One region of the Micromonospora sp. CPCC 205554 genome, then DNA from elsewhere that is predicted to be linked to it. Evidence: riboswitches for the same ligand, from Rfam matches in the RefSeq annotation. Region 1 holds a riboswitch; each other region holds the start of a gene.
The links. Region 1 has a riboswitch for cyclic di-AMP ahead of V6U82_RS22990 (C40 family peptidase). Riboswitches for the same ligand answer to the same signal wherever they lie in the genome.
Positions count from the first base shown of each region.

Region 1 (5,208 bases):
CCAGGTCGGTGACCCGTACGTGTGGGGCGCCACCGGCCCGAACTCGTTCGACTGCTCCGGCCTCACCCAGTACGCGTACAAGGCGGCGGGCATCTCGCTGACCCACTTCACCGGCGCCCAGTGGAACGAGGGCCGCAGGGTCTCCCGTTCCGAGGCCCGCCCCGGTGACCTGGTGTTCTTCGGCTCCGACCTGCACCACGTCGGGCTCTATCTCGGCAACGGGGTGATGGTGCACGCGCCACGTACCGGCAAACCGGTCCAGGTGTCGAGCATCAGCACCCAGCCGCTCGCCGGCTTCGTCCGGGTCGCCTGACCCGCAACACCCCTGGCAGCGAGAAGGCCCCCGGTCCACGCGGACCGGGGGCCTTCCCGTGTGCGGTGCCGGGTCAGCGTGGCGTGCCGACCGGGGACGGCAGGACCAGCACGTCGTCCAGGTTCACGAACATGATCCGGTGACCGAACTGGACCTGCACGTAGCGGTTCTTGCCGCGGACCACGGTCCGGTCACCCGGGGCCGAACCGTCGAACGACACCGCCCGGTAGTACTCGCCGGGCAGCACCCCGCCGACCGCGTACCGCTGGCCGGCGGCGAACGTGTACTGCAGCGGCGAGATGGTCTGGTACGGGATGGTGTCCGGGTAGGCGGCCTGCTCCGGGTAGGCCCGCCCGTACACCGGGATGGTGGCCTTGCCGGGCCGCGGCGTCACCACGAAGCCGGTGGCCCACTTGGCGGTCGGCGCGGAGGCCGGGTTGTGGAACCACGCCTTCTGGCCGAGGTACCAGATCGCCGTCCAGTCACCCTGGCGGCCGGCGAGTGCGTACGTCTGACCGGCGGAGGCGCGGGCGCCGTGGTCGGAGATGTACATCGTGTCCGGCGTGCCGTCCGGGCGCAGCCCGAGGTCGTTGACGAGCGGGGCGTCCGGGCTGGGCGCGGTCCGCAGGATCACCGACGAGGAGCCGCGCGACGGGCACGGCTGCGCCGGCGGGGTGGGCGTCGGGACGCCCGGCGGCTGCTGGTTGCAGCCGAAGAACGCCGGCCGGTTGGTGGCGAAGTCCGGGTCGATGGTGACCAGGCCGGTACGGGGCGTGCCGGTGCTGCGGAACGGCGCCTTCATCAGGTCGAAGTAGTGCGACCAGTCCCAGTACGGGCCCGGATCCCAGTGCATCCCGCGCACCGTTGCGGCGGTGGTGCCGGGCACGTTGTCGTGGCCGATGATGTGCTGCCGGTCCATCGGGATGCCGAACTTGAGCGCCAGGTGGCGGACCAGCTTGGCCGACGTGCGGTACATCGCCTCGGTGTACCAGGTGCCCTGACCGGCGAAGCCCTCGTGCTCCAGGCCGATGGACTTGGCGTTGACGTACCAGTTGCCGGCGTGCCAGCCGACGTCCTTGGCCTTGATGTGCTGGGCGATGTAGCCGTCCACCGAGCGCAACGTGTAGTGCCAGCCCAGGTAGTCGGCCCGCTTCACCAGGTCGACGCTCGGGCCGAAGTAGCCCTCGGTGTCGTGGATGACGATGTACTCGATCTTCTGCTGCTTCGGCCGGTCGCCCAGGTCGTGGTTGCCGTAGTCGCCCGGGTCGTCGCTGAGCTGCTCGTACGGCGCGGGAATCCACTCGCAGGCCAGCCGTACCGGGCACTCCAGCCCGTCCGGCCGCTCGGCGTTGCGCAGGCCGAGGCGGGCCAGGCGGGAACGGTCCGGCTTCGAGGCGGTGGCGGCGAGCGTGACCCGCTGCCCGTCGTCGGTGGTCCGGCTGGCGCCCTGGCCGAGCTGGTCGTAGACCTCGTCGGCGAAGGCCGCCGCCGCGTCGGAGGTGTCCGCGCCGGAGTACTTGGCCACCGCGGCGTACCAGGCCGCCGGGTCGGTGCCGGCGCCGACCGGCCCACCCAGAGCCTTCTGGTACGACGCCAGCAGCGCCGCGCCACCGCGGATGTTCGCGGCCGGGTCGGTCCGCAGCGTGCCCGCGTCGAGCCCGGTCAGCGCGGCGGCGGCGTCGAGCGTCTGGAGCGAGGCCGGCGGCAGCGGGGTCTCCCGCTCCGGCGCGGCGGCCGTGGCCGGATCGAGCTTGAGCGGGCGGGCGTCGTCGCCGCGCGGGTCCTCGTCCTCGTCGACGTGGGCGCTGCCCGGCGTGGCGAGGATGTGCGCGGCGTCGGTCAGGTGCATCGGGCCGTAGCCGCCGCTGGTGCTGGGCTGCCCGGTGTGGGTGTCCCAGCGGGACTCCAGATAGGAGACGCCGAGCAGCACGTTCTGCGGCACGCCGTACTCGGCCGCGGCGGCGGCGTACTGTTGTTGCCGGTCGCTCGTGGGCGCGGTCGTGTCCGGCGCGGCGGTCACCGGGCCGGTCGTCGCCAGCGCGGTGGCTGCGGCCACGGCGGCGGCGAGCAGTATCCGTCTGCCCGACGGCGGGGCGGAGAGGTGCATCGAACCTCCTGGACAGGGATGGGGGTCACTGCGTTTCCACCCTCACTCCGCACACCCGCAGGGGTCAATACCTTTCCAGTGGGTAATCAGCCTTGAAAGAAAATTTCACCTCCGCGCGGGGTGTGGCCCCACACCGCGTACGGAGTGTCACGGCGCTGGAAGTTGCGGATCGATAACGGTGGTCCCTACTCTGGTGAATCGTCGGCCGCACGTCTCACCGTCCAACCCGGTCGGTGACGGTCCGACACCGCCGAGTCGCCTGCGGGCGAGCCGGGGAACCAGGTACCTGGGGTGAATCCGCAGCGATGCGGTAGGGCGGCTCCCTTCCCGCCCGAATCCGTCAGCTAACCCGGTAGGCGGTACGGAAGAAGGAGTACGGACGCCCGGTGGCACTCCATGCCCCGCGGCCGTCGTCGAACCGGTCGGTCGACCGGTCCACGGCTGTGCCGCGTACCCGCTGGTCCCGCTTCACCACCGCCCTCGCCGCCCTCGTCGGCACCGCAGTCGTCCTGACCGGCGGCGCCACGGCGGCACACGCCGAACCCTCGGTCGCCGAGATCGAGGCCCAGATCGACCGCGACTGGAACAAGCTCGAACCGGTCATCGAACAGGTCAACGCCGTACGCGGGCAGCTCGCCGCGCGGCGCAAACAGGCCGACGCGCTCGGCCGGCAGATCGCACCCCTCCAGGCCCGGGTGGACGCCGCGCTCGGCCAGGTCGGCGGGCTCGCCGCCGACGCCTACAAGGGCGACAACCTCTCCACCGTGAACGCGCTGCTGGGCAGCCGTTCACCCGGTGACCTGGTGAACGGCCTGGAACTGCTCGACCGCTTCGCGCACCGCCAGCACGAGCAGGTGCGCTCCGTCGCCGCCCTGCGCGACGAGCTGGCGGCGAAGAAGAAGCCGCTGGACGAGATGATCGCCGGTCTGGCGCGTACCGAGGCCCAGCTCGCGGCGAAGAAGAAGCAGATCGACGCCGAGATCGCCAAGCTGGAGAAGCTGCGGCTCAAGGTGTACGGCAAGGGTGGCGGCGGCCCGCTGCGCCCGGCGCCGTGCCCGGCCGGCTACCCCGGCGGCCCGGCCGGTGCGGCGGTCAAGTTCGCCTGTGCCCAGATCGGCAAGATCTACGTCTGGGGCGCGGCCGGACCGGACCACTTCGACTGCTCGGGCCTCACCATGGCGGCCTGGGCCAAGGGCGGCGTCTCGCTGCCGCACAGCGCGCGCCAGCAGCACGGCGTGACGCAGCGGATCAGCCGGGCCGAGCTGCGCGCCGGTGACCTCGTCTTCTACTACAGCGACCTGCACCACGTGGCGATGTACGTGGGCGACGGCTGGGTGGTGCACGCCTCCCAGTCCGGCAAGCCCATCACCATGAAGCGGGTCGACGACGGCGACATCAACAGCTACGGCCGGGTGTAAGGAAGGGCCCCCTCTTAACGCCTCCGGTAGAGGAGGGGGCCCCTATTAACAACTGTGGGCGCCGTCAGCGGGTCGGCCAGGTGCGCCAGCTCTGCCAGGACCGGCTCGGCGTGGGACCGCGCTGCCCCTGGTAACGCGAGCCGTAGACGGCCGAGCCGTACGGGTGCTCGGCCGGCGAGGAGAGCCGGAAGATGCAGAGCTGGCCGATCTTCATGCCCGGCCAGAGCGTGATCGGCAGGTTCGCCACGTTCGACAGCTCCAGCGTGACGTGACCGGAGAAACCCGGGTCGATGAAGCCGGCGGTCGAGTGGGTCAGCAGCCCCAGCCGCCCGAGGCTCGACTTGCCCTCCAGCCGGCCGGCGAGCTGGTCACCCAGCGAGATCACCTCAAGGGTGGAGGCGAGCACGAACTCGCCCGGGTGCAGCACGAACGGCTGCCCCTCCGGCACCTCCACCATCGAGGTCAGGTCGTCCTGCTGGATCGACGGGTCGATGTGCGTGTAGAGGTGGTTGTTGAAGACCCGGAACAGCCGGTCCAGGCGTACGTCGATGCTCGACGGCTGCACCAGCGTGGGCTCGAAGGGCTCCAGCGCGAGCGTGCCGGCCTTGATCTCGGAGACCAGGTCGCGGTCGGAGAGCAGCATCGGAACACCATAGCGACAGGTGCCGGTGACCTGCGTGTCGCACTACATCTTCGTACACGTGTTCGATAGAGTGTCCACATGGCTTCCTGGTCCGAATTCGCCGCCGACGAGCCCCGCCTCGCCGACGAGATCCGCCTCCTGATGCAGCAGTACGGGCCGGGCTTCGGCTACCTCGCCACGGTCCGCGCCGACGGCGGCCCCCGGGTCCATCCCGTGTCGCCGGTGTTCACCGCAGACGGCCTCTGGTGCTTCGTCATCGACTCGCCGAAGCGCCGCGACCTCGAACGCGACGGCCGCTACGCGCTGCACTCGTTCCCGCCGGAGGAGAGCGACGACGAGGCGTATGTCGCGGGCCGCGCACGGCCGGTGACCGACCCGGCCACCGTGGCCCGGCTGGCCCGGATCGCCCGCGCGTCGCCGCAGGGCGACTGGCGGCTGTTCGAGTTCACCGTCGAGGCGGCGATGCTGACGCGGCGCGACCCGGTGGCGCAGCCCGGCGCCGCTCCGCCGCAGGTGCGGGTCTGGCTCGATCCGCGCGGGGCCGAACCCGCCCGGCGTGACCCGCTCGCCGCCGAGGGGCGGCGTGGCCGGCACGGCTTCGACACCCGCCGCCCGGCCGCCTGATCCGGCCCACGACGAAACGGTGCCGGCCCCGTCCGAGGACAGGGCCGGCACCGGTACGCGGTACGACGGTCAGGCTGCGCGGTAGGCGTTCCACGCGGTGAGC
Region 1 is NZ_JBAKHP010000021.1:92,203-97,410, reverse strand. It holds gene V6U82_RS23000 (C40 family peptidase) at 1-313, shown strand, start outside; gene V6U82_RS22995 (N-acetylmuramoyl-L-alanine amidase) at 387-2,420, opposite strand; cyclic di-AMP (ydaO/yuaA leader) riboswitch at 2,659-2,793, shown strand; gene V6U82_RS22990 (C40 family peptidase) at 2,807-3,838, shown strand; gene dcd (dCTP deaminase) at 3,903-4,481, opposite strand; gene V6U82_RS22980 (pyridoxamine 5'-phosphate oxidase family protein) at 4,560-5,105, shown strand; gene V6U82_RS22975 (zinc metalloprotease) at 5,175-5,208, opposite strand, start outside.

Region 2 (5,208 bases), on a different contig from region 1:
CACCGGGCTGGCGGTGCTGGCCTTCCTCGTCGTGGCGCTCACCGGCGCCACCGGCTGGGGCCTGGCCCTGGCGGTCGCGGCGCTCGCCGCCACCGCCTGGGAGCGCCGGGTCCGGCCGTCGGCCGACGGCCTCGCCGAGACGGTGCTCGTCGCCGCCGGCATCCTGGTCGGCTACGCGCGGCGGCTCGACGCCGGCTTCGACCCGGCGCTGGCCGCCTCCGCGCTGGTCCTGCTCGGGCTGGTGCTGCTGGTCGGGCCGCTGCGGCAGGCCGGCGCGCTGGAGATCCGCGCGGCGAACCTCCCGGTGCGCACGTGGACACCGGTCGTCGCCGCCCGGCTCGGCGACGCGCTGCTGGCGCTGCTCGCCGTGGTGGCGCTCGCCGCCGCCCTGGCGCTGCCCGCCTGGACGGCGCTCGTCGCCGCGCTGCTCGTCGGCGCCGGCTGCGGGGCGGTCGCGCTGGACCTCGCCCGGCGCCGGTTCCGCCCGCCCGCCGGAGGCGGCCCGGTCGGCCGCGCGCTGCGCCGCCACCAGCCCGAGTTCCTGCTGCACTTCTCCGCGCCGCCCGGCTCGGAGTACCAGGTCACCATGTGGCTGCCGTACCTGGAGCGGATCGGCCGCCCGTTCGTGGTGGTGCTGCGCGAACCGGAGTTCCTGCCGGCGGTGGCCGCCGCCACCCGCGCCCCGGTGGTCCTCTGCCCCACGCTGAAGGCGCTCGACGAGGCGCTGGTGCCGAGCCTGCGGGTGGCGTTCTACGTCAACCACGGCGCGAAGAACGCCCACGTGATCCGGTTCAACCAGCTCACCCATGTGCAGCTGCACCACGGCGACAGCGACAAGGCCCCCAGCGCCAACCCGGTCTCGGCCATCTTCGACAAGATCTTCGTGGCCGGGCAGGCCGCGATCGACAGGTACGCCCGCGCCGGCGTGGAGATCCCCGCCGACAAGTTCGTCGTGGTCGGCCGGCCCCAGGTCGAGGCCGTCGAGGTACGCCGGGAGCCGGTCAGCTCACCGGCGCAGCCCACGGTCCTCTACACGCCGACCTGGACCGGGCACCACGCCGACGCCAACTACTGCTCGCTGCCGGTGGCCGAGACGCTGATCCGCCGGCTGATCGACCGGGGCGCCGCGGTGATCCTGCGCGCCCACCCGTACACCGACAAGAACCCGGCCTCGGCCCGCCAGCTCGCCCGGCTCACCGAACTGCTCGCCGCCGACCGGGCCAAGACCGGCCGGCCGCACCTGTGGGGCGCCGCCGCGAGCCGGGAGCTGACGCTCACCGAGTGCGTCAACCGCGCCGACGCGCTGGTCTCCGACGTCTCCGGGGTCATCTCCGACTGGCTCTACTCCGGCAAGCCGTACGCGGTCACCGACACCGGCGCCGACGGTGAGCACTTCGTCGAGCGGTTCCCGCTCGCGGCGTCCGGCTACGTGCTGCGGCGCGACATGTCGAACGTGGACGAGGTGCTCACCGACCTGCTCGACGCCGACCCGAAGGCGGCGCGGCGCTGGGCGGCCCGGACCCGCTACCTGGGCGACTTCCCCGCCGACGGGTACGCCGAGGCGTTCCTCACCGCCGCCCGCCGGGAACTGGAACCCGACTGGGCGGTCCCGGCGCCGCGCACGGCCGGATAGCACGCGCCCGGCCCGGCCGGCCGCCTCAGAGGTACGGGTCGAGCAGGGCGAGCACCGCCTCCGGGTCCTCGACGTGCGCGTTGTGGCCCAGTCCGGGCAGCGTGGCCACCGGCACGCCCAGCTCCTTGAGCTGCGCGTCGGTCACCATCGGGTCCAGTTCGCCCCGGGCCAGCAGCACGGGCACACCGGTGGCGGCCAGCAGGGCCGGCAGCCGGGGTTCCCCGACGGCGAACGCGGCCGGGTCCATCGCGAGCCGCCAGCGGCCGTCCACCCGGCGCAGCCCCGCCTCCACCACCGGGTGGTCCGGTGCGAACAGCCCGGCGAGCCCGGAGACCCGCAGGTAGCGGCGGGCCGCCTCGTCACGGCTGGCCAACCAGGTCACCGGCCGGGCGGCCAGCTCCTCCGACTTGGCCAGCTCGGCCGGGGACCAGACCGCCTTGATGCCGAGCCCCACCACCGCGTCGACCGGAAGCCCTCGCTGCCGGGCCGCGAGCGCCAGCGCCACCACCCCGCCGAGCGAGTGCCCGAGCAGCACCAGCCGGTCCTCGGGGCCGAGCCGGACCGGGCCGAGCCCGTCGACCACGCGCTGGGCCAGGGCCTCGAACGAGTAGCCGTCGAGCGGCGGCGACCAGCCGTGTCCCGCCAGGTCGGGGGCGAGCCAGCGGCCGGGCCAGCCGCGTTCCAGCAGCGGCGCCCAGGGCAGCCACACCTCGCCGGTGGCACCCATGCCGTGCAGGAGAATCAGGTGCCGCTTCCCCGTCGCATCGCCCATTGGCGCAGTCTGCCACCGCCCGCACACGACACGCGAGACCGAACCCCGCCACCCGCACCCCGCCCTCGCCGTCGATCTTGGAGTTGTGGCACCTTCCATAGCGGGCGAGCCGGTCATACTGGGCGCCACAAGTCCAAGATCGGCGAGCCGGGGCGGCGCATGCCACACACGGGGAAGGCCGGCGCCCCGGGTGGGGTGCCGGCCTTCGGGTGTGCGGGAATCAGGCGGAGTAGCCGCGTGTGGAGACCCAGTGCGCCAGGTCGATCGTGGTGACCCAGTACGACGGCAGCGACGGGTCGGCCGAGTCGGCGATGCGTACGGTCCGGCCGTCGTTCTTGTAGCCGACCACAGCGACGTAGTGGCCGCCCGGGAACGAGTGCCAGCCACCGTTGGTGTCGGTGGCGGTACCGGCGACGTTCGCGACGACCGCGCGGCCGTTGCTGATCGCCTCGACCACGTCTGCCTGGAGCCGGTCCATCTGGGCCGGGGTGGCGGTGCCGGGAATCATGCGGGTCCGGTACGGGTTGCCCTTGACCTGCTGGTTGAGCACGCGGGTGGTGTCCTCGGCCGAGTTGGTGCCCATCTCGGTGGTGCCGAGGGGACCGGCCAGCGCGTCCTGGCTGCGCTCGATGCCGGCGGCGCTGAGCGCGTTGCGCACGGCGGCCGGCCCGCAGTAGAAGTAGTTGATCTGCGCCTGGTAGTCGTAGTCGAGCGTCTTGCTCGACGGCGGCTTCGGCTTGGCCTTGGGCGTGGTGTCCGGGTCGGCCGTGGCCTTCTTCGACGGGGAGGCGCTCGGCGACGCGCTGGGCGCGGCGGAGGCGCTGGGCGGTACGGCGATGCGGGCCTCGCCGCGGCTGGCGGGCTGCTCGCCGAGGCGGGCGGCGCCGAGGTCGGCGACCGCTGCGGTGTTCTCCTGGACCGGGGCGTCGTCACCGGCGGTGGCGACGGTGCCGGCGCCGGCCGCCAGCACGAGCGCGGCGGCCGATCCGGCGATGATCTGGTACGGGCGTTCGGTGACGATCCGTCGCAGCTGACGCTTCAGGTGGTGCTTCAAGAAATCCTCCACGGGGCGTGAGCGGCGCACGCCGGCCCGGCACGCGGAGGAACTCACGCGTGCTGGCGGGGCCGGATGGCCGGGGGGATCGGGAACGCCCGTGATGCCGGGCGCCCAGGGGGCGGTTGCCGGTCGCGCGTCAGGCGAGCGCGGGCACCGCGATGCCGTGGAGGCGGGGGGACGATCGAGGGGTGGGCACGAGGGGTACTCCTTCCGTGGCCGCCGACCGGGTTAGCTGACGGATTCGGGCGGGAAGTACGCCCTACCGCGGGCCGTGGGCTCGCGGATTCACCCCGATGGTGCTCATGGGTCCCCGGTTCGTGGAACACGATTAGGCGGGTCGGTGCGGCGTCGCCGTCGGCGATCGATTACCGCATCGGACGCGCCGACACTACCGGTGGGTATGTCCCATGCCAAGCGCTCCCACCTGCGTAAACATGATCCGCGGTAACGGATTTCGGAACACCCGGTTACTGACTTCACTCAATGGGACAAGCAGTTTCGAGGGCGCCTGGCGGCGGAAAGCGGACAGACGGCGGGCACCGGCCCCGCAATCGCGCGGCTCGATGACCTGTTCTGCGCCCGACGCCCGTTTCGGCGGCCCGGGTGACCGGGCTCACCACATTCCGGGTAACGATTCGGTCGAGACGACGCTCAGCCGACCCGCGCCGGGCGCCACCGGGCGTTCCGGACCGCCGCGGGCACCGGCAGGGCGCTCGTCGTCGCGCTCCGGTACGCCGGGACGGGCCGCAGTGCCGCCGTGGCCGCGTACGCCTCGGCGGCGAGCGTCCGGGCGGCCTCGGCGGCCAGTTCCGCGTCCCGCCACGCCGCCCGCTCCCGCTCGGCGGCGCTCTCCCATCCGGCCCGGCGCCCGTCCCGGACGGTGCGGGCCAGCACGATCTCCTGCTCGGCCGGGTGCCGGCGCGGATCCCACCCGTTGCGGCGCGCCAGCACGTCGGCGAGCTGACGGGCGGTCAGGTCGCCCCGCCAGTGCGCCGTCATGGCGGCGTGGTGCAGCCAGCGCTCCCGGGCCGCGTACTCGGCCGGAGTCCGCGGGGTGTGCGGGGCGGGCAGCGCGGCGGCGCCGGCCAGGCGGCGGGCGGCGGCGTCCGCCTCGTCGTACGCGGTCCAGGCCCGGTCCGCCTCGTCCTGCGCGGCCAGCCACCGCTCCCGGCGGCGACGGGCCGTCTGGGCGGCCCCGGCGGCGGCCACCGCCACCTCCTCGGCGTACCGGATCAGGTCGTCGCGGCGGGCGGCGTCGGCGTCGGCCGGGTCGGGGGCGGCCTCCGGCGCGGGTTCGCGTTCGGGCCGGGCGACGAGCGCGGCGAGCAGGCCGAGGGCGAGCAGCAGCAGGAAGGACCAGATGGCGGCGGCCTCGGGCACGGAGGTGAGGAAGTGGTACAGAGCGGTCTGCGACATGGTCGGCACCTCACGGGAAGGACCTGGCGGGAGGGCCGCACGGCCGGCCGGGGCGGGCGGGCCACCGGGAGGCGGGTGCGGGAATGACGTTCGGTGGGTGCGGGAACGGGCGCGGCCCGTGGGCGGATCAGCGGGCGGGCGGGGCCCGTGGGCCGGCCGGCGCGGCGGCCCGTCCGGCCGGGACCGGCTCCGCGACGGCCGGGACCGTCGCCCGGCGAGCGGGCGCCGGGACACCGGCGGGCGAGGCCGGCCGCTCGGCCACGCGGTCGACCTCCGGCCGCGCGGCGGTCGAGGCGCCCGTGACCGGGTACGCCGAGGCGGCGACCGCCG
Region 2 is NZ_JBAKHP010000027.1:58,320-63,527, forward strand. It holds gene V6U82_RS25605 (CDP-glycerol glycerophosphotransferase family protein) at 1-1,633, shown strand, start outside; gene V6U82_RS25610 (alpha/beta fold hydrolase) at 1,659-2,405, opposite strand; gene V6U82_RS25615 (C39 family peptidase) at 2,626-3,471, opposite strand; cyclic di-AMP (ydaO/yuaA leader) riboswitch at 3,665-3,807, opposite strand; gene V6U82_RS25620 (hypothetical protein) at 4,114-4,878, opposite strand; gene V6U82_RS25625 (hypothetical protein) at 5,006-5,208, opposite strand, start outside.
Region 2: it holds a riboswitch for cyclic di-AMP, as region 1 does, so the genes downstream of both, V6U82_RS25615 (C39 family peptidase) here and V6U82_RS22990 (C40 family peptidase) in region 1, are expected to answer to the same signal.

Region 3 (5,208 bases), on a different contig from region 1:
GGCCCGGTACGCCGGCGGCGGCATCCTGGTGGTCGGCCCGTCCGGCGTGTTCGTCGAGTACATCGCCTCGGTGCTGCCCTCGCTGGGCGAGGAGACCGCCACGCTGCACTCGCTCGGCTCGCTGTTCCCCGGCCTGTCCGCGTCCCGGACCGACCCGCCGGACGTGGCGGCGGTGAAGGGGTCGCTGCGGATGCGCCGGGTGCTGGAGCGCGCGGTACGTGACGCGGTGCCGGACTCGCCCGCCGAGCTGCGCCTGCTCTACCGGGGCGAGCTGCTGCGCCTGGAACGCCCCGCGCTGGACGCGATCCGGGACCGGACGCTGGCCCGGGGCGCGCGCCGCAACGAGGTACGCCGGGCGGCGTTCGACGCGGTGCTCGCCGCGCTCTACGCGCAGGCCCGCACGCTGCGGGTGGGCCGGCTGCCGGAGCAGCCCGCGTTCGAGGACGAGATTATCGAGCGGCCGGAGTTCCGCGAGTTCCTCAAGGCGTGGTGGCCCCGGCTGCACCCGCGGCACGTGCTGGACTGGCTGGCCCGCCCGGACCGGCTGCGCCGCTACGCGGGCGGGATCCTCTCCTCGGCGGAGATCCGGCTGCTCGGCGACGCGTACCGGAGCCTGGCGACCGAGGGGCTGACGGTGGCCGACATCGCGCTGCTGGACGAGCTGGACGCGCTGCTCGGCAAGCCGGTGCAGCGGGCCCGGCCCAAGCGCGACCCGTACCAGCTCGCCGGTGGTGTGCGCGAGCTGAGCACGTACGCCGACCGGCAGCGCGCCGCCCGCGCGGCGGCGCGGGAGCGTCCGGGCGACTACCGCGACTACGCTCACGTGGTGGTGGACGAGTCGCAGGACGTCTCGCCGATGCAGTGGCGGATGATCGGCCGGCGCGGGCGGCTGGCGTCCTGGACCGTGGTCGGTGACCCGGCGCAGACCGCCTGGACGGGCGACCCGCAGGAGCTGGACCGGGCCCGTGACCAGGCGCTGGGCCGGCGCAAGCGGCACCGCTACGAGCTGACCACCAACTACCGCAACTCGGCGGAGATCTTCGCGGTGGCGGCGGCGGAGATCCGCCGGCTCTACCCGGATCTGCCGCTGCCCGACGCGGTCCGGTCCACGGGCGTTCCGCCGATCGAGCGCACGGTGCCCGCCGCCGACCTGCCGGCGGCCACCGTCGAGGCGGCCGAGGCGCTGCTCGCGCAGGTGGAGGGCACCGTCGGCGTGATCACGCCGGTGCCGCGCCGGGACGAGGTGGCGGGCTGGCTGGGCGCGCTCGGCGCGGGCCGGCTCCAGGTCGTCACCAGCCTCCAGGCCAAGGGCATGGAGTACGACGGCGTGGTGTTGGTGGCGCCGGGCGAGATCCGGTCCGACCCCGGCTCGGGCGTGCGCACGCTCTACGTGGCGCTGTCCCGGGCGACCCAGCGCCTCACCACGCTCGACCCGGTGGGGTGACGGGCCCCGCCGCCACCCACAGTTCACTTGCACACATAGCGATGTGAACATACATTGGGCCGGGCCGGTACGCGGCAGGGAGGGTGTTGGCGTGGGCGCAGGTCATGACCACAGCGGCGCGGTGGCCAACGCGGCACACCGCCACCGGGGCCGTCTCTGGGCCGCATTCGCGCTGCTCGCCGCCCTGATGGTGGTCGAGGCGGTGGCCGCCTTCACGACCGGCTCACTGGCGCTGCTCTCCGACGCCGGGCACATGTTCACCGACGTCCTCGGCATCGGCATGGCCCTCGCGGCGATCACCGCCACCCGCCGCGCCGGCACCGACCCGCAACGCACGTTCGGCCTCTACCGGCTGGAGGTGCTCGCCGCCCTCGCCAACGCCGTGCTGCTCGGCGCCGTCGCCATCTACGTCCTGGTCGAGGCGGTACGCCGCTTCGGCGAGCCGCCGGAGGTGCTGGCCGGTCCGATGCTCGTGGTGGCGGTGCTCGGCCTGCTCGCCAACATCGTCGCGTTCGCGCTGCTGCGCGCCGGGTCGAAGGAGAGCATCAACCTGAGGGGGGCGTACCTGGAGGTGCTCGGCGACCTGCTCGGCTCGCTCGGCGTGATCGCCGCCGCGCTGGTCATCGCGGTGACCGACTGGTGGTGGGCGGACCCACTGGTCGCCGTCGGGATCGGCCTGTTCATCCTGCCGCGCACCTGGCGGCTCGGCCGGGCCGCGCTGCGCATCCTGGTGCAGGCCGCGCCGGAGCACCTCCAGGTGACCGCCGTGCGCGACCGGCTGGCCGCCGTGCCCGGCGTGGCCGAGGTGCACGACCTGCACGTCTGGACGCTCACCTCGGGCATGGAGGTGGCCTCGGCACACCTGACCACCGACCCGGGCGTGGACCCGGGCGGGGTGCTCGCCGCCGCGCGGGCCGCCCTGCACGAGGACTTCTCCATCGACCACGCCACGTTGCAGGTCGAACCCGGAGCGTCAGCCGGCGTGTGCGGACCGACCGAGTGGTGATTAGGACACACTTAAATCACTGTGACTGATGTAGTCTTATGCCGGTTTTGCCCCGCCTAGTGGCACTCCTCCACGGAGCCGTGCCCGGGCAGCGCCGGTAGTCTCGGTCGCGGCCGCACCCGCGGGCGCCACCGGCCCCGGTGGGGCGGCCGTCGCCTAATCGTCCGCAGGGACGAGCCGGGGAACCACGTACGTGGGGTGCATCCGCGTCAGCGGTAGGGATCTTCCGTCCCGAACCCGTCAGCTAACCCGGTCGGCGCTGACGGAAGGACGTGTGAATGCCCCCAGTGGCACCTGTACGACGGACGGCCGCCCGGTTGGCGGCCCTGCTCGTCGCGACGCTGACCCTCGGCGTCGCGACCGTTCCGGCCTCCCCCGCCTCGGCGGCGCCGGCGACCGGCCTGCTCGCCGCCGCGCCCGGCGACGACGAGGGCGGCACGCCCGAACTGCGCGCCCAGCTCGACGCGGCCAGCAAGGGCTGGCTGGAGGCGAAGGCCGCGCTGAACCGGTCGGTGAGCCGCCAGAAGCAACTCAACGAACAACTCAAGACGGTCGGCGCCGAGCTGGCCGTCCGGGACGCCAAGGTCGGCGAGATCGCCGCCGTGGCGTACCGCAACGGCCGCCTGGGCACCGCCGGGGCGCTGCTCGGCAGCAGCAGCCCGGAGGGTTTCATGGACCGGGCCGCGGCGCTGGAGCAGGTCGCCGCGCACGAGGACCGTACGCTGCGCGACCTGATCGCCACCCGGGACGAGGCCACCCGCACCCGAGTCCAGCTCGACGGCGAGATCCGCGAGCAGCGCAAGCAGGTCGCGGTGATGGGCAAGCGCAAGGAGCAGGCCGAGCGCGCCCTGGAGGTGGCGAACGACCGGGCTTCGCGCAGCAGCAGCGGCGGTGGCAGCGTCCAGGGCACCTCCAGCAAGAACGCGAAGCCCGCGCCGCGCAACTCGGACGGCTCCTGGCCGTCGGAGTCGTGCAGCGTCAACGACCCGACCCCGGCGAACGGCTGCATCACGCCGCGCACGCTGCACGCGCTGCAACAGGCCAAGGCGGCGGGCTTCACCCGGTACGTCTCCTGCCACCGGCCCAGCGGCTCGGGTGAGCACCCGAAGGGGCGGGCCTGCGACTTCGCCGCGCAGAAGAACGGCTTCGGCGGCGTGGCCACCGGCGGCGACCGGACGTACGGCAACAACCTGGCCGCGTACTTCGTGCGCAACGCCGACCCGCTCGCCGTGCTCTACGTGATCTGGTTCAAGCAGATCTGGCTGCCCAGCAGCGGGTGGAAGTCGTACAGCGGCGGTAACGGCGACCCGTCCAGCGACCACACCAACCACGTGCACCTGTCGGTGTACTGAGCGCGCCCGGAAGGGACCGGCCGGATCAGGCCGGCCGGCCCTCCAGGGTCGCTCCGAGACGCGCCGCCAGGCCCAGGTGAGCCGCCCGGGCCTGGCGGAACGCGTACCCGAACAGCGGCGCCGGCGCGGTGAGCGTGATCTCCACGTCGATGCGTACCGTGCCGTCGGGCTCGTCGCGCAGCCGGGTGTGGTTGCGTACCGTCGTGGCGGGTTGCTGCCGTGCCACGGTGACCACCTCGTCCTCGCTCGCGATCAGCACGTCCGCCTGGTACGTGACCGGGAAGTGCAGCGGGCCGAGTTGCAGCCGGTCGGTGATCGCGTAGCTGGCCAGCGCGCCCGGCCGGGACGGCAGCGTCCGGACCCGGACGATCAGCGGATGCAGCTCACCCTGGCGACTCAGGTCACCCAGCAGGGCCACCGCTTCGGCCCGGCTGCACCGGGCCTGCACGGTGTAGCTGAAGCTGTCGCTGCTCTGCAAGCGGGCCCCCTCGCCGTCGTGCGTCGCGACGATCGTCCCGTACCGACGCCGGACTGGCAACGGGTAGAAGGTCCCCTGGCCGCAGGGGGTGTGAACGGCGCTCAGGCGCCGGGCAGCACCTCGGGGGTGTCGTCGGCGAACCACGGCTCGGGCGCGCCGAACAGGCCGAGCAGGCCGGTCACCCAGAGCTGCCGGTGCACGAACCGGCTCGGCTCGGTGACCACGAGCTTGACGCCGCTGACCTCGCAGGTCTGGAAGCCCGCGACCATGGCGCTGATGCCGACCGAGTCGATGAACGTGACGAGCCGCATGTTCAGCTCGATCCGCGAGGGACGGCCCTTCGCGAGCACTTCGGCGATCGCTTCCCGCACCTCGTACGCGGTGTCGACGTCGATCTCCCCACGGGGCGCGATCTGGACGACACCACCCGGCCGCACCGACTTCACGATCGACAGGCTCACGCGAGCACCTCCACTCGCCCATGACGGGCGCCTCATCAGTACGCGGGCCGCGACCGAGCGTATTCCTCCGACGGCCCGGTCGCCACCCCCCGGGATGAGCAATTCGCGAACTGGGCACACCTGGGCGTACCCAATCCGGACCTCCGGGTTCCAGTTTCCCCTTCGAGGCCGGCCGCGGCCAGCCCTGCGGCCGGGCGGGCCCGGCCGATCCGCCGACCAGGGTAGCGGGCGCACGCACGTCCCGTGGGCACCGGTCCCGGCGCGTTCGGGTGGTTCGTCCCGTTCGCCGCCCCGGGCCGCCCGTGACCGGGGCATGGTTTGCCGGGCGCGCCGGTGGGGCACTGCCCGAGACAGTGAACCCGCCGGATGGGCACCGGAGTCCGAAGTGGCCGCCGGCCTTCGGCACCCGAGGAGGTAGAACGATGTTCGGATCCAACCTGCTGGACCGCCGGGGCAAGGCCGAGCGG
Region 3 is NZ_JBAKHP010000009.1:2,950-8,157, reverse strand. It holds gene V6U82_RS14505 (HelD family protein) at 1-1,444, shown strand, start outside; gene V6U82_RS14500 (cation diffusion facilitator family transporter) at 1,536-2,450, shown strand; cyclic di-AMP (ydaO/yuaA leader) riboswitch at 2,594-2,724, shown strand; gene V6U82_RS14495 (coiled-coil domain-containing protein) at 2,729-3,802, shown strand; gene V6U82_RS14490 (SRPBCC family protein) at 3,828-4,280, opposite strand; gene V6U82_RS14485 (STAS domain-containing protein) at 4,382-4,741, opposite strand; gene V6U82_RS14480 (hypothetical protein) at 5,164-5,208, shown strand, end outside.
Region 3: it holds a riboswitch for cyclic di-AMP, as region 1 does, so the genes downstream of both, V6U82_RS14495 (coiled-coil domain-containing protein) here and V6U82_RS22990 (C40 family peptidase) in region 1, are expected to answer to the same signal.

Region 4 (5,208 bases), on a different contig from region 1:
CCTTCGGGCCGGGAACGGCGGCGGCCATCTCGGTGTCCATGTAGCCCACGTGCAGCCCGGCGACCCGGACACCCCGACCGGCCAGTTCCAGGCGCAGCGCGTTCGTCATCGACCACTCGGCGGCCTTCGCGGCGCCGTACGCGCCGACGCCGGGGAACGTGAACCAGGACAGCGCGGACAGCACGTTCAGGATCGTCCCGCCGCCGTTGGCCGCGATCCGGGGCGCGAACGCCCGCACCACCGACAGCGTGCCGAGATAGTGCGTCTCCAGCTCCAACCGGATCTTGTCGAGGTCGCCGTCGAGCAGGTCGGTGCCGGTGCTCACGCCGGCGTTGTTGACCAGCAGCGTCACGTCACCGGCCCGCTCCGCGGCGGCGGCCACCGACGCGGGGTCGGTGATGTCGAGGCGTACCGGGGTGACGCCGGGCAGGTCCACGGTGTCCGGGTTGCGCGCGCCGGCCCAGACGGTGGCGCCGCGCGCGGCGAGTTCGGCGGCCAGGTGCCGGCCGAAGCCGCGGTTGGCGCCGGTGACCAGGGCGGTGCTTCCAGCGATCTTCATGTCTCGCTCCGAGAGGTGGTGGGGAAGGGAGGTCAGGCGGACAGCAGGCCCGGACCGGGCAGGACGGCCAGCTCGCCGGGGGGTACGTCGTGCCCGGCGTCGCAGCGCAGCCGGGCGTGCACCGCGGCGCCGCACTCCTCGTGGGCCACCCGGACCGCCGGGCCGGCCTCGTCGGCGGCGTACGCGTCGCCCCACTGCCGCAGCGCGACCAGCACCGGGATCAGGTCGCTCCCCTTCGCAGTGAGCACGTACTCGTCACGGGTGCGCTGCCCGGGCTCGCGGTAGGGACGCCGGTCGAGCAGCCCGTCGGCGACGAGCTGCTTGAGGCGGGCGGCGGCCACCGGCTCGCTGACACCGACCCGCCGGGCGAAGTCGTCGAAGCGGCGGGTGCCGAACGACGCCTCCCGCAGCAGGAGCAGCGTGGTGCGGTTGCCGACCACCTCCAGCGCCCGGGCGATCGAGCAGTTGGCGGTGGACCAGGAGTCACGCTGCGCGAGGAGGTCCGTCATGGCGTCGACGGTACCCACCTGACTTAGGAAAGCAAAAGTCAGCTACCTCACAGCTGGCCGGGGAAGAATCCGTGCCGGGCCAGCGGCTCCACGATCTGGTGCTCCTCGTACGACAGGTGCGACAGCAGCGTGTCGGTGAGCAGGTCCACCGCCTCCTGGAGGCCGGTGAAGTCGCCGGGCCGGCGGACCAGCTCGACGAGCGCCCGGTCGACGCTCTCCACCACCCCGTGGATCACCACGTGCTCCTCCTCCAGGCGGTCCAGCACGGCGGCCAGGCCGGCCTCGGAGCGGCGCAGGTGCGGGAAGATCGAGGCGTCCTCCAGCCCGTGGTGCTGGGTGACCATCGTGCAGTACGCCGCGCAGTACGCCCCGAGCGTCCAGTTGTTCTGCCGCATGGTCATCTCGTTGAGGGCGGCCCGCGCCCGGCCCGGCGAGACCGAGCCCCGCTTGACCTGTTCCAGCAGGTCGCGCACCTGGGCCAGCTCCTGGCGCAGGTGGTCGTGCACGTCCACCAGGTGCTGCCCGGCGGCCTGTCCCCGGGCCGGGTAGACGTGTCCGTCCGGCGGCGGCGGGGCGCTCGGGCGGGTGGACTCGTCCCAGGGGCGGCGCGCGCTCAGGCGTACCCCCGGGTCGGGGGTGGGGGTGACGCCGAGCGTGCTCGGGCCGCCGGCGGTGGTCTGCTCCTCGGCGGCCGCGCGGGCGCCGTCGCCGGGCGTGGCGCGCTCGGCGGCGACCAGCTCCCGCACCGCGGGCGCGACCTCCTGGCCGAATATCTGGATCGCGCGCGGCTCGTCGCTGCCGAGGATGAACGTGGTGATGCCGTGCTCCAGCGTGAGCCCGGCCAGCTCCTCCACCCACTGGTCCGGCGGCCCGGCCAGGAAGCCGGCCGACGAGCGGGCGAACGTGCCGGTCACGTTGAGCATGCGGCGGATCGCGGCCGGGTCGCGCCCGGCGGCGTGGGCGCCCTCGTCGACGAGCGCGTTCAGGGCGGGCAGCTCGTCGGGGCCCTTGGGCAGGTAGGACAGGGACGGCAGCCAGCCGTCCGCGGCGCGGCCGACCAGGCGCAGCATGCGCGGCTTGTACGCGCCGACCCAGATGCCCACCGGGTGCGCCGGCGCCGGCCCGCGCTTGGCGCCGACCACCCGGTAGTGCTCGCCGTCGACGCGGATCATGCCGCGCCGGTCGGTGTCCCAGACCTCGCGGATCACCCGGATCGCCTCGTCCAGGGCCTCGACGGCGGCCCTGGGGGACAGGCGCCGCCCGCCCGCGGCCTCGATCGCGTCCCAGAACGCGCCCGCGCCGAGTCCCAGCTCGACCCGGCCGCCGGTGAGCAGGTCCAGGCTGGCGATGCTGCGCGCCAGCACCACCGGCTGGCGCAGCGGCAGGTTGAGCACGTTGCCGGCCAGGCGGATGCGCTCGGTGGCCGCGCCCAGGTAGGACATCAGCGTCCAAGTGTCCAGGAAGCCCGGCTGGTACGGGTGGTCCTGGAACGTGACCAAATCCAGCCCGACCTGTTCGCAGAGCCGGGCGAGCGCCACCACCTGGTCGGGCTGCCCGGCGGCGGGGGTGAGGAAACCGCCGAAGGTCAGCTCGTGTCCGTGATCGGTCATCCGTCCCGCCCTCCCGTGATCTTGCCTGGCCCTGCCACCGTAGCGCCGCCGCCGGTAGCCCGGCCGGGTGAAGAGCATCACAAGAAGTGGACGATCGTCGCAAAACGTCCCTAGCGTCGGTTTCGTTCGCAGACGCGGACACCGCGGGCCGGAAACGCCAAATCCCGCCGCCGGCCCCGGTAACCGAACCTCGTGCGGGAGCGGGGGAACCACACGTTCCACGGTGCATCGTCACCTCGGGGTGAAGCCGCCACCGGCGGCCGGGCTCCTCGGCCCGAACCCGACAGCTCACCTCGTCGGCGTGGAGGAATCCACATGGCAACTGAATACTCAGCCCGAAGCCGCCGTACCGCTCTCGGAGCGGTTCTGGCCGGCGCCGCCGTCGGCGCCGCGACCCTGTTCGGCCCGGCCGCTCCGGCCAGCGCGGGCGTCAACTGGGACGCGGTCGCGCGTTGCGAATCCGGCGGCAACTGGAAGATCAACACCGGCAACGGCTACTACGGCGGGCTCCAGTTCTCCCGCGCCACCTGGAACGGCTACGGCGGGCAGAAGTACGCCGCCCGCGCCGACCTGGCCAGCCGGTCCGAGCAGATCGCCGTCGCCGAGAAGGTGCTGCGCGGGCAGGGCATCGGCGCGTGGCCGGTCTGCGGCAGGAAGGGCGGCTCGGCGAGCGCCGCGGCGACCCGGTCCGAGAAGGCCACCCCGCGCAAGGCCGCCCCGAAGCGGGCCGCCCCCCGCAAGGCCGCGCCGGAGCGGCCCGCGACGAAGGTCGCGCCGCAGCCCGCGACCGGTGCCGGGACGTACGTGGTCCGGCGCGGGGACACGCTGTCGGAGATCGCCGTGGCGCAGCGCGTCGACGGCGGCTGGCGTGCCCTGCACGAGCGCAACCGCGCCGTGGTCGGCGACGACCCGGGCCTGATCTTCCCCGGTCAGCGGCTGCGCCTGCGCTGACAGCGGTCCGGAGAACGCCCGGCCGGTCCGTCCGGCCGTCCGCCCGTGCGCGACACGCCGCGTCGCCGGTGTCCGGCCTGCTCCCGGCGCCGGGGCGCGGCCCGCGACGGCCGGTGACCGCGATTAGTCGGAGCCTGTTGCTAGGGTCACGGTGCTCGGCTAAGACGTGAAGAAAGCGCGGAAATGACCAACGACCCGTTCTCGGCGGCCGCGAGCCTCGACGAGCTGCTGACCCGCACGCAGCAGGCGCTCACCGCGATGCGCTCCCGGGCCTCGGCGCACGCCGACGGCGAGCCGGGCGACCTGCTCCGCGCCGAGGGCACGGCCGCCGGCGGGCGGGTCCGTGCGGTCGCCGTCCAAGGTGGCCGGCTGGATTCCGTGACGATCGACCCGGAGCTGGCCGGCGAGCCCTTCGACGTCCTCTGCGGACACCTCGTCACCGCCGCCAACGCCGCGCTGTCCGAGCTGGACGCCCAGGTCAGCGCATCGGCGCGGGCCGACGCCGACGCGCTCGCCGCCCGGCTCGGCAGCATGGGCGACCAGGCCGAACTGTTCGGCCGCGCGATGCACGAGGCGGCCGCGCGGATCCACCGCGACCGCGGCACCCCGTCCCGGGCCGGGCGCCCGGCCTGACCCGACCGCACACGCCCCGGCACGACGAGGCGCCGCCCCGGCGCGCGGCTCCGGCCACTCGCGGCGCGGCACCGGTCCGGCACGGCACCGGCCCCGCACGCGGCACCGGCCTGACACGGCGAGGCGGCCGGCCGCCGGGAGGACGACGACCGGCCGCGCACGCCACGGTCAGCTCAGGATGACCGCGGTGTCGTCGACGACGAAGGACGTCTGCAACGAGCTGTCCTCCACGCCGCTGAACGAGACGGTCGCCGTGGTTCCGGCCAGCGACGAGATGTCGAAGGACCGCTGCACGTAGCCGGTGGCCTTGTTCAGGTTGGAGTAGGTGGCCAGCGTGGTGCCGCCCGCCTTGACGGTGAGCTTGTCGTACGCGGTGCTGGTGGTCGACTCCGCGCTGTCGATGTGCAGCCAGAAGCTCAACGTCGCCCGGCATCCGGCCGGGATCGTCACCGACTGGCTGAGCGTGTCGGTGTGCGACGAGCCGTACCCGTCCAGCCACGCCTTGTACGAGCCACCGTGCGCGGCCTGGCCGCTGTCGGTGGTGATGACGCCGGACGAGGCGCTCCAGCTCACGTTGCCCGACTCGAAGCCCGGGTTGGCGAGCTTGTTGCCGGAGCAGCCGCCCGACGGCGGGGTGGTCGTGGTGCTCGGCGTGGGCGTCGGGGTGCCGCCGGCGCAGGTCGGGTCACCGGACTGGGCCGGCACGCTCACCGCGTCCCAGGCCGCCTTGACCGTGTTGAACTCCGCGCAGCCGCCCGGGTAGAGGTTCTTCGCCGCCTGGAGCGTCCAGGTGCGGTACTTCAGGTACGACGAGGACGAGGTCTTCAGCAGCATCGCGTTGTACATGATCTTCATGGCCTTCTGGATGCCGAGGCCGGTCACGCTGCTGCCGTTGCAGGTCGAGCTGGACGGCTGCCCGTTGGTCGGGCTGCTGCCGTTGGCCAGC
Region 4 is NZ_JBAKHP010000001.1:84,447-89,654, reverse strand. It holds gene V6U82_RS00430 (SDR family oxidoreductase) at 1-559, opposite strand, end outside; gene V6U82_RS00425 (winged helix-turn-helix transcriptional regulator) at 592-1,068, opposite strand; gene V6U82_RS00420 (LLM class flavin-dependent oxidoreductase) at 1,116-2,678, opposite strand; cyclic di-AMP (ydaO/yuaA leader) riboswitch at 2,850-2,995, shown strand; gene V6U82_RS00415 (transglycosylase family protein) at 2,994-3,629, shown strand; gene V6U82_RS00410 (YbaB/EbfC family nucleoid-associated protein) at 3,813-4,262, shown strand; gene V6U82_RS00405 (M4 family metallopeptidase) at 4,431-5,208, opposite strand, start outside.
Region 4: it holds a riboswitch for cyclic di-AMP, as region 1 does, so the genes downstream of both, V6U82_RS00415 (transglycosylase family protein) here and V6U82_RS22990 (C40 family peptidase) in region 1, are expected to answer to the same signal.